2 linked regions of the Spartinivicinus marinus genome follow. The protein of the gene in region 2 interacts with the protein of the main gene of each other region in a pairwise test. Links are inferred from orthologs where the notes say so. Each region holds a gene or a part of one and is shown on either strand. Other genes may lie near its edges.

Region 1 (2,890 bases), 1.9 Mb from region 2 along the record:
TCGCTCTCTTGCCCGCTTTGTTTTGCGTGGTATTCCACCAATGGCCGCCGGTGCAGGTAAAGTACGTGTCACTTTTCAGGTTGATGCAGACGGCTTGCTCAGTGTTAGTGCAAAAGAGCTAACCAGTGGTGTTGAAAGCAGTATTCAAGTAAAACCTTCCTACGGTTTAACAGATGAGTCTATTAGCAATATGTTGCAGGACTCATTTGGTCATGCAGCAGAAGATATGGCCGCAAGGGCGCTACGAGAGCAGCAAGTGGAAGCGGAACGGCTTCTAGAAGCCGTGGGTGTTGCTATAGCTGAAGATGGTGAGAAATTGCTAACAAATGTTGAGTTACAAACAATTAATGATGAAGTTCAACGTTTAACTCAGCAGCTAGCAGATGAAAAGGATCACCTGGTGTTAAAGAGTCAGGTAGAAAAAGTCAGTCAGCTTACAGAGTCATTTGCAGCTAAGCGGATGAATGAGTCCATCAAAAAAGCCCTAACAGGCCACTCAGTCGATAGTATTTAGGTAACCGATAATGCCTCAAGTGATTTTCCTGCCCCATGAAACCATTTGTCCGGAAGGTGCTGTTGTTGAAGCAAATCCGGGAGAAAGTATTTGTGATGTTGCATTACGCAATGATATAGAAATTGAGCATGCATGTGAAAAGTCCTGTGCTTGCACTACTTGTCATGTCATTGTCCGTGAGGGGTATGATTCCTTAGAGGAAGCTGACGAACTCGAAGATGATCTACTAGATAAAGCTTGGGGATTGGAACCTGAGTCAAGATTAAGTTGCCAGGCTTTGGTTGCTGAGCAAGACTTGGTGGTGGAAATTCCAAAATATACTATTAATCAGGTTTCTGAGCGTCATTAGGCGAGGTGAGGGATATGAGCTTAAAGTGGACTGATGTTCAAGAGATAGCCATTGAGCTGGCTGAGCGTCACGAAGAGGTCGACCCTCGTTATGTTAACTTTGTTGACTTACGCAACTGGGTGGTGGCTTTAGAAGAGTTTAATGATGATCCATCCCATTGTGGTGAAAAAATCCTTGAAGCAATACAAATGGCCTGGATTGAAGAAGCTGATTAACAGACTGTCCCTAGCAGGTGCATTTTCCCTAAACCCGCGTATAATTCGCGGGTTTAATTTATTCAAAATAACTTTTTTAACTTGGAGAAGTGATCAATGGCTGTTGAACGCACTTTATCAATTATCAAACCAGATGCTGTTGCTAAAAATGTAATTGGCCAAATTTATAGTCGTTTTGAACAAGCTGGCTTGAAAATCGTTGCAGCAAAAATGTTGCATCTTTCTCAAGAAAAAGCAGAAGGCTTTTATGCTGAGCACAAAGAGCGCCCTTTCTTTAAAGATTTGGTTGCTTTCATGACGTCTGGCCCTGTAGTTGTTTCTGTTTTAGACGGTGAAAATGCTGTTATTGCTCATCGTGACTTAATGGGTGCGACTAACCCTAAAGAAGCGGCTGCGGGTACTATTCGCGCTGATTTTGCTGAAACAATTGATGAAAATGCGGTGCATGGCTCTGATTCTCCTGAGTCAGCAGCCCGTGAGGTTGCTTATTTCTTTGCTGATGAAGAAGTTTGCCCTCGCACTCGCTAAAAACTAAAGCTATTGTGCAGGCAAAAATAGAGGAGCCTTGTTTTTGCTTGCACTTATAACACTGCTCTAAAAGCAGGGTGAGTTAATGTTGTCTGCGTTGAAAGGTGAAGAAGATGACCAGTGTTGTTGCTAAAACCAATCTGCTAGGTTTAACCAAGCCTAAATTAGAGGCTTTTTTTGAGTCGATTGGTGAGAAAAAATTTCGAGCAACTCAAGTCATGAAGTGGATTCATCATTATGGCGTGGACAACTTTCAGGAGATGACTAACTTAGGGAAGTCACTCCGTGAAAAGTTGGCAGAACTGGCTGAAATTAAAGGGCCAGAAGTTGTTAGCCAGCACTTTTCTGAAGATGGAACGCGTAAGTGGGTTGTTAGGGTTGCTAGTGGTAGTTGTGTCGAAGCTGTTTTTATTCCTGAGCGTGGTCGTGGCACCTTATGTGTTTCTTCGCAAGCAGGCTGTGCCTTGGACTGTAGTTTTTGCTCAACAGGTAAGCAAGGCTTTAACTCAGATTTAACAGCATCAGAAATTATTGGCCAAGTATGGATTGCAGCCAAGTCATTTAACAGTGTGCCTCATAAAGAGGATAGAGCTGTTACCAACGTTGTTATGATGGGAATGGGCGAGCCACTGCTTAATTTTGACAATGTAGTAGATGCCATGAACCTTATGATGGATGACTTGGGTTATGGTATTTCCAAACGACGAGTCACATTAAGTACATCTGGTGTGGTACCTGCGTTGAAAAAACTAGCCGATGTAACAGATGTCTCTTTAGCACTTTCGTTACATGCACCAAATAATGAACTTCGTAATGAGCTGGTGCCTCTAAATAAAAAATACCCCCTTGAAGTACTTCTACCCACTTGTATGGAATATATGTCAAGATTAAGCGACAAGCGGCGTATTACAATTGAGTATACTTTAATTAAAGGTATTAATGATCAGCCTGAGCATGCTAAACAATTGATTAAGCTGCTAAGAGATATTCCTTGTAAAATTAACTTGATACCTTTTAATCCGTTTGCTTTGTCGGATTATCAAAGGCCAAGTAATAACGCCATCAGGGTATTTCAGCAACAGCTTCTAGATGCAGGTTACAATACTACGGTAAGGCGTACCCGGGGCGATGATATTGATGCGGCCTGTGGGCAGCTGGCGGGGCAAGTGAATGACAAAACCCGCCGTAGTGAGCGCTATCGTGATAAGTTGTTGAATGTTAAGCAGTTGGCATCAGAACAAGCTAGACCACTTTAATTATCAGCTAACTACTTTTTTGTTTCTA
Region 2 (8,002 bases):
AAGCCTTCCCATAATTCTTTTTCTGGATCTTTTTCTCGGCAAAATAAAATGGCTTCGCCATGGCTACGCCCTGGAATAAGTACTAGCACCGCTTCAGGTTCAGGAAAACCTGACAAATAATAAAAATCACTGTCTTGTCGATAAGGGTAATCAACATCTCTATTGCGGATTTGGATGGGGGCTGAAGGTATTATTGCAATACTGTTGTCGTCCATTTCTGCCATTAAATTGGAGCGACGTTGTTTGTATTCTGAAGTGGGTAGCTGTTTCATTATTATGTTTAACCCCTAATTAGTATATTCAAACTAGTGAAGCTGGTTGTCACTTTTTTCAGTAGAGCCTTTTGGGCCACACTCACTAAACACCAGTATTGCGTTAATACGGACATATTCAGTGACCTGGTGCCAGTCCATTTCATTAGAGTCTGCTTCTTCTATGTCTTCACTTTGTACTTGTGAAATTTCAGTAAAGTCTAAAAGAATGTCTTTTACATCAGTAGATAGTTGGGCTTGTTGCTGGCCAGATAAACCAAACCCAGCTAAAAAACTATGAGTCCAGTTAGAGAGTTCTTTCAGACGACTTTCCAATTCAGCGTTGTCATCTGGCAGTAACAAACGAAAGCCGTATTCAGGGTCAGCCAACTGCTCCTCTGTTTGCTGATATAAGGAAACTAGCAAAACCTTAGCCTGATCAGGCAACACTTCTTCAATATCCAACAGTTGTTGAACTTGGCAAAGCCAGCTATCGGCTGATAACTTCAGGCCACCTGCTAGCATACCTGTTAACAAACCATGTAATTCAGCTGGAGAGGCAAACAGCTCCAATGAAACAAACAGGTTAGCAACATCATCAAAGCTAATAGTTGCTGAAGAAGTTTGAGCTGCATTTGTCATTGCAATTCTACCTAGATGTTTAGTTTGTCTCTATCCTAACATTTGAGGGTATTGCAAACTACTGTACACCTTAAGAGTGAAGCGATTACTGATATAAAGAGTAATTTTAAAACCTAATATTAAAAGGAAGGCGTTGAAATAGCTGGTGTTGGATTGACCCTGACAGAACGGCCCACTATAGTAATCGCAAGCCTTATACCCTGATACCTTAGTCGTTTAAAATGGATCATCACTTATTTCAGCAGCTTGCAAATAAAATTGAACAGTTGGTCGCCTTGTGCGAACAATTAAAACAGGAAAATGCTCAGCTTCGTGCCAATGAACAGCAGTGGCGTGAAGAGCGGGTATATTTGATAGAAAAAAATGAAATTGCCCGCACTAAGGTTGAGGCGATGATCACTCGGTTAAGAACGCTGGAACAAGAATCATGAGTGACACAACAACACAAACAGCAACAGTTAATATTTTAGATAAAGGGTATCGGGTAAGTTGTAAACCTGAAGAGCAGCGTGCTCTGGTTGATGCAGCCCAGTACCTAGATAACAAAATGCGAGAGATTCGGGAAAGAGGTGCTGTGGTTGGATTGGAGCGGATTGCTGTCATGGCAGCATTGAATATTGCTCATGAACTATTACAGCTAGCCCAGCAGCGGCAGCTAGCAGAAGAAGATACCCAAGCACAGTTGCAGTCCTTGCTGGATAAAGTCGAACAAGTATTAACAGATGGTGATACGCCTGCTTTTGATTAGAAATTTTCATAAAAAAAGGGGCGACAATCTAACTCAAATCGATATAATGAAATCAAGCTCCCTGCTCTGTTGGCCAGTCATGAATGTCCCTGAGCCGATAATTTAGGAACTGGAGGCTCCTTGCAGGTGTCGGCGTGCAAGTCCGCTATAGGCGGAAAGCCCAAAACATCTCAGCAGCCACCACCTTGAACCTAGGGTTCAAGGGCCCAATTGACAGCGGCGGATTGGGGGGCGGTTTTAACTCCAGTAGTTTATCCTCCACTAACAACACCGGCTAATAATAACTAAAAACCAGACAACAGATAAAGAAATCCTGGTGCTAGATTGTAATCAGCTAGAGGACTCATCAGACGTCCAAAACCCTATGTCACGAACACAGTTGAGAGCTCAGTTGCGTCAAGCTCGTCAGGCACTTACTTTTCAGCAACAACAGTTAGCTAGCCAGCGACTACTTAAAGTTTTATTAAATAGACCAGAATTTCTGAAGGCTAAACATATAGCAGTATATTTAGCGAATGATGGTGAAATTAATCCCCTGAAAATAATTGAAGCAGCTTGGGAAATGAATAAACACTGTTATTTACCCGTGTTGCATCCTATTTATCATAATCGATTGTGGTTTCTTCGTTATAGGCCGAAGACAAAACTAGCACCTAACCGCTTTAATATATTGGAACCAACTGTACGAACTGAGCGTCTAAAGTCTGCTTGGGCGATGGACTTAGTATTGTTGCCGTTGGTAGGCTTTGATCAATATGGAGGCCGTTTAGGAATGGGGGGAGGTTTTTATGACAGAACCTTTGAATTTATTGTGAAAAATCCATTGAAGCCTCGCCCTAATTTGGTAGGTTTGGCCCATGAGTGCCAACAAGTGGATAAACTACCCACTGCTAGCTGGGATATTCCGCTGGCAGGAATTGCCAGCGATAGTAATTACTATATAGCTAGGTAAGGTATGGCTAGCAGGCAAGTGTACCACTAGACAACAATGTAGTGGTGTCGGAGTGCTAAATGACTTGCTAGTAAGCAATTATGTACTCTGGATTTATTTGAGTATACCTATTTATAGTGTGCGTTGTGTTTTGGTGTTTGATTGGTTTACTGTTGGTGTAGCATTATTTGTAACGGTGGCGAGCTCAGCTGAACTTTTTGACAAAGTCATTTGAGCAAAACCTGTGGTTAGCACCCCCAAGCCAAAAATAAAAACTAACACCAGCATAAAATCAGGTTTGTTTTTTTGTGTCATTTCCACTAACCCTGCTGGTTTTTCAGTTAATTACTAAATTTCCCCAAGTGGTCTTTGCAGTATGCAAGACAGTCACAAGCTCTTTTATTGCCACACTGAGACTTTTAATCTTTCTCAGCGGTGTTACTACACACGTTCTAGTAAACTGTGGTGAGCAAATTGCTACTTGTTTTGTGGTCCATGTATGTAACAATTGTCTATGTAGCAAATTTATCGCTTATTTGTATTAGTTGTTTGCTAGTCACCAATGGCCTGAGTTACTAAGTACTTTGACTACGAAGTACATTGATCTCTAAGTAAGTCACTGACTAAGTACTTCACATGTGCCGTATGAGCATTGTGGTTTAATTGTACTCATTAGTTAATTGAATGAACGTGACTATAGCCACAGTTTAAAATATGTGTGAAGTAAAACCAATTAGCATATAAAACGCAAGGAATATTTCTTACATGCCAAATTACTGGTTAATGAAGTCTGAACCCGGTGTTTTCAGTATAGACGATCTTGCCAATTGCCCTAATCAAACAGAGCACTGGGATGGGGTAAGAAATTATCAGGCGAGAAATATGATGCGTGATCAAATGCACAAAGGGGATTTGGTGTTTTTTTATCACTCCAGTTGCAAAAACACTGGAATTGCAGGAATAGCGAAAGTCGTCAAAGAAGCTTACCCAGATCATACGGCACTTGATCCGGACTCCGCTTATTTTGACCCAAAAAGTACAGTCGATAATCCTCGCTGGTTTATGGTAGATATCCGGTTTGTAGAAAAGTTCACACACTTGGTTTCGTTGCAGCACTTAAAGGAAAATCCTCTGTTAAAGGATTTACCACTTGTACAAAGAGGTAGTCGCTTATCAATCATGCCAGTAGCTGAAAAACAGTGGAATGAAATTTTAGCTATGGTGCCTGGTCGGTGAGTTTAATAAAGTAATAACTGTTTCACTGGTGACATTGGTTTTTCTTGGTACCAGTCCACAATGACTACAAAAAAGTACCTTGCCAGAAAATAAATGACTTTGAAGACGTTTACCAGTTTTATGCATATAACATGAGTTCGCCAATCAGTTGATTAATAGTAAAATAGTGGATAACAAGCCTGTATATTAAGCTCTAGCCAACTAAATCGGTTGTGACTATGCTTGAAATATGGAGCAGGAAAGGGCAGCTGTGTTATCCCCTACAACAGAATCGAGTTTAGTTAAGTGGATTAATGTTGGTGGTGGCTTATTAGTATCCCTCATCAGCGTTTATCTTTTTGTATCTGAAATTTCTCAACCTGTGGCTATCAGTTTGATGTTACTAGGGATAGGTATGGTAGCCCGTCTCCATAATGCCTGGCTGGCAATTGGCATCGCTTGTGTGGCTATTGTTTCTGCATTGTTCTCGCTATTTGAAGGCATTTCTATTCAACAGTTTTATGTTGAGAATGAGCTATTAACATTGGATGGGGATGATCATGAGGTTATAGCGATACCTGGCAGTGTCACGGTTAGCCTGGTGTGTGCAGCGTTATGCCTAATCAAACCAGATAAACTACCTCTTTTTAGCAACTCACACTTATATAAATGTGGTTTGGCTGCTATACCCTTAATTTTTGGTGCATCAGGGCTAATCGCGATGGCGCTAAAGCTGCCAGATAGCTATGGTTTTGCTCAAATTCTAAGCTTCAGTCTGCTGATCAATATTGCTCTAATAACAATAGGACTGTGCTTACTGGCAGCCTTCACCAACTGGCAGGCTACCGTTCAGGATAAAATACCGCAGTGGATTGCTGGTTATTTGGCGATTGTGCTGGTCATTATCTCAACGTTATTTGCCTTAATCATGGAGAAAAAAGATTTACGGTTTTTAACGCATCATGCACAACATACTGCACAGCAGTTGGGGAATGGAATATCGTCTATTTTGAATACTCAACGCAAAGCTGTTGAGCGAATGGCTGCCCGCTGGTCACACCAGGGTGATATGGATAAGACGACCTGGATGGCTGATGCAAATCAACTGCTGAAGGATTTCCCAGAGTTTCAAGCGATAGAATGGATGGACTCCGATTACCAAATTCGTTGGTTGGTCCCTTATGAAGGCAATGAACAGGCATTGAATTTTCGAGTGCCCGCTGATAATCCGGCCGTAGTGCATTTACGTCGCGCCTTTAGCAGTAAAACCAGTGTGATTACTCAAGTTATTCAGTTGAAACAGGGAGGGGAGGGTTTTATTAATTATACGCCTATCTTTGATTTAACTGGCCGCTTTCATGGCTATATTGTGGCAGTATTTCGGGTTAAAGCATTAGTTGAAAGTATCACTCAGCTGCCTATTTATAAGGGATTTTATTTTGAGATTAGAGAAAGGAATAAGGTTATTTATTTCTCATCTACTGTGCTAAAACCCAGCGGCTTTTTTGGTAAACCAGCAGCTGAACATACGATTAACCCTAATCAGCACTCTCCTTGGGTTGTACAAGCGTACCCTAGTGCAGAACTGGTAAGCCGCAGTCGATCATTGCTTCCAACCGTTGTGTTATTTTCAGGCTTTATTTTTACCATGATGATTTGCACCAGCATCGTGCTATTGCGTCGCTCTTATTTAGATGACCGTACGGCTGAGCAAGCGATTAGCAGTTTAAAGGAGGAAGTTGCAAGGAGCAATGAAACAGAAAAAACACTCAAGGAAAGTAATACTCAGCTTGAACTGTTTTTTGATCTGATTAATCAGTCGCGTGATGCACTGATGGTGGTAGACCCTGAAACAAGAGACCTGCTTTATTATAATACGTCCACTTATGCTTCATTAGGTTATACAGAAGAAGAGTTTGTTGCAGCACTCGAGGAAGGAACGCTTATTGCTGAAAAAATGGACCGAGTAATAAAGAAAGCGATGAGCTCTCGACGAAAACTCACCTCAAATATCTATCAAATGGAAGTAATAAAAAAAGATGGCGGCGCTTTACAGGTAGAAATAACAACTCGCATGGTTAACCATCATCATAAAAAATACTTAATAATTGTGGCTCATGATGTCACTGCAAATAAAGAGATGGAGCAACGCTTAATTAATTTAGCCACTCGGGACTCGTTAACCGGACTATTTAATCGCAAGCATTTTGATAATTGTCTTGAGGAGGAGTGGAGCCGAGCCATTCGACAAAATGAACCTATTGCTCTCATGATGACAGATTTAGATAGATTTAAAAAATATAATGACAGCCAAGGGCATCAGCAAGGAGATATTTGTTTGAAGGATATTGCGAGTATTCTTAAGCGTTCAATTACTCGTAGTACTGATTTACTGGCTCGATATGGTGGCGGTGAGTTTGCCGCAATTTTGCCTGAAACTGATTTACGAGGCGCTCAGGAAATTGCGCGCCGAATTCATCATAATATTGGGGATGCTTACATTAGCCATCCCCTTTCAGATGTTTCGACCTATATTACCTTAAGCATTGGTTTAGCATCTTGTACCCCGCAACCAGGTAGCAGTAGTCACGAATTATTGAGACAAGCAGAAGCAGCGCTTATGCAGGCTAAAAAGCAAGGACGTAATCGCACCTGCTCGCACCAGGATGAAAAACCACCACTAACCCTTACTCGCTAATAGTCCATAAAAATCTTCACTTTTAACTATCTATAAAAACTACTGATTTGATAAAAACAGCTGATAAGCAGGGTTTTCAGATTCTTCCCAGTAGTGATAGCCAATATCAGTTAAAAACGCAGGCACTTTTTCGCGGTCATTGCTGGGTACTTGCAGACCAACCACTACCCTGCCATAAGCAGCTCCATGGTTGCGGTAATGGAACATGGAAATATTCCAGCGTTGCCCTAGCTTGTTTAAAAAGTTAAGTAGTGCGCCAGGCCGCTCAGGAAACTCAAATCGATAAACTACTTCGTCTTTTACGGCTTCTGCATGGCCGCCAACCATATGACGAATATGTAGTTTTGCCATTTCATTATCACTTAAATCAACAACAGGGTAGCCTGCATCCTGCAACTGTTGAACGAGCTGCTCTTTGGTATCAGTATCGGGCTTGGTTTGCACGCCAACAAAAATATGTGCCTGTTTATTATCGTAATAGCGATAGTTAAATTCAGTGATATTTCGCTTGCCTAAGGTTTGGCAAAACGTTTTGAAACTACCGGGTTTTTCTGGAATTGTTACTGCAATGATTGCTTCACGGCGCTCTCCTAGTTCTGCACGCTCAGAGATATAGCGTAGCCGATCAAAGTTAACATTGGCACCGCTATCAATAGCTAATAAGGTTTGCCCGTTAATTTGTTTGCGTTCTACATACTTTTTAATGCCTGCAATACCTAGAGCACCAGCAGGTTCCGTGATCGAACGGGTATCATCGTAGATGTCTTTAATTGCGGCACAGATTTCGTCAGCAGTCACCGTAATCACTTCATCAACGTAATGCTTACATACTTCAAATGTTTCCTGCCCGATTTGAGCAACTGCAACACCATCAGCAAAAATACCCACTTGAGGTAAAACAACTCTTTCCCCAGCTTCCAGAGCAGCTTTAAGACAAGCAGACTCTTCATACTCCACCCCAATAATTTGGGTTTCTGGGCGCAAATATTTTACATAAGCAGCAATACCTGCAATTAAACCACCACCACCAACAGGTACAAAGATGGCGTCAATTGGCCCGGAATGCTGGCGGAGGATTTCCATACCAATAGTGCCTTGGCCAGCAATGGTATCGATATCATCATAAGGATGAATATAAACGTAACCATGCTTCTCCACTAACTGCATGGAGTAAGCTAAAGCTTGATCAAATGCATCACCATGAAGAATAACATCTGCCCCCCGAGACTTTACGGCTTTTACTTTAATTTCGGGGGTGGTTTGTGGCATTACAATGACTGCTTTAATACCAAGCCGCTGTGCAGCTAAGGCTAACCCTTGAGCGTGATTACCCGCAGATGCAGCAATAACTCCTCGTTGCTGTTCGGCTTTGGTGAGTTGTACAACTCGGTTATAGGCACCACGAATTTTAAATGAAAATACCGGCTGTAAATCTTCTCGCTTAATTAAAATTGAGTTTCGCAGTCTTTCAGATAAAAAGGTGGCATGATCTAGCGGAGTTTCTACTGCTATATCAT

Evidence for each region.
Region 1: the proteins of OQE68_RS13110 (region 2) and ndk interact in binary tests that used the Escherichia coli proteins (3 or more experiments, as listed by UniProt). The link is inferred for Spartinivicinus marinus from one-to-one orthologs.

Annotation. Positions count from the first base shown.
Region 1 is NZ_JAPJZK010000001.1:1,050,281-1,053,170, reverse strand. It holds ndk (nucleoside-diphosphate kinase), read left to right. Parts: upstream 1-1,174; coding sequence 1,175-1,606; downstream 1,607-2,890. Other genes in the region: pilW (type IV pilus biogenesis/stability protein PilW), read left to right, coding at 2,822-2,890; rlmN (dual-specificity RNA methyltransferase RlmN), read left to right, coding at 1,720-2,862; iscX (Fe-S cluster assembly protein IscX), read left to right, coding at 878-1,078; fdx (ISC system 2Fe-2S type ferredoxin), read left to right, coding at 525-863; hscA (Fe-S protein assembly chaperone HscA), read left to right, coding at 1-514. UniProt on the Escherichia coli protein: Major role in the synthesis of nucleoside triphosphates other than ATP. The ATP gamma phosphate is transferred to the NDP beta phosphate via a ping-pong mechanism, using a phosphorylated active-site intermediate.
Region 2 is NZ_JAPJZK010000001.1:2,908,988-2,916,989, forward strand. The notes cover bases 813-3,775. They hold OQE68_RS13110 (5-formyltetrahydrofolate cyclo-ligase), read left to right. Parts: upstream 813-1,957; coding sequence 1,958-2,593; downstream 2,594-3,775. Other genes in these bases: OQE68_RS13090 (UPF0149 family protein), read right to left, coding at 813-893; OQE68_RS13095 (TIGR02449 family protein), read left to right, coding at 1,115-1,324; OQE68_RS13100 (cell division protein ZapA), read left to right, coding at 1,321-1,641; OQE68_RS13115 (hypothetical protein), read right to left, coding at 2,705-2,887; OQE68_RS13120 (EVE domain-containing protein), read left to right, coding at 3,338-3,775. Outside these bases: pepP (Xaa-Pro aminopeptidase), read right to left, coding at 1-272; more of OQE68_RS13090, read right to left, coding at 306-812; more of OQE68_RS13120, read left to right, coding at 3,776-3,808; OQE68_RS13125 (sensor domain-containing diguanylate cyclase), read left to right, coding at 4,038-6,485; ilvA (threonine ammonia-lyase, biosynthetic), read right to left, coding at 6,525-8,002. UniProt on the Escherichia coli protein: Involved in the removal of 5-formyltetrahydrofolate.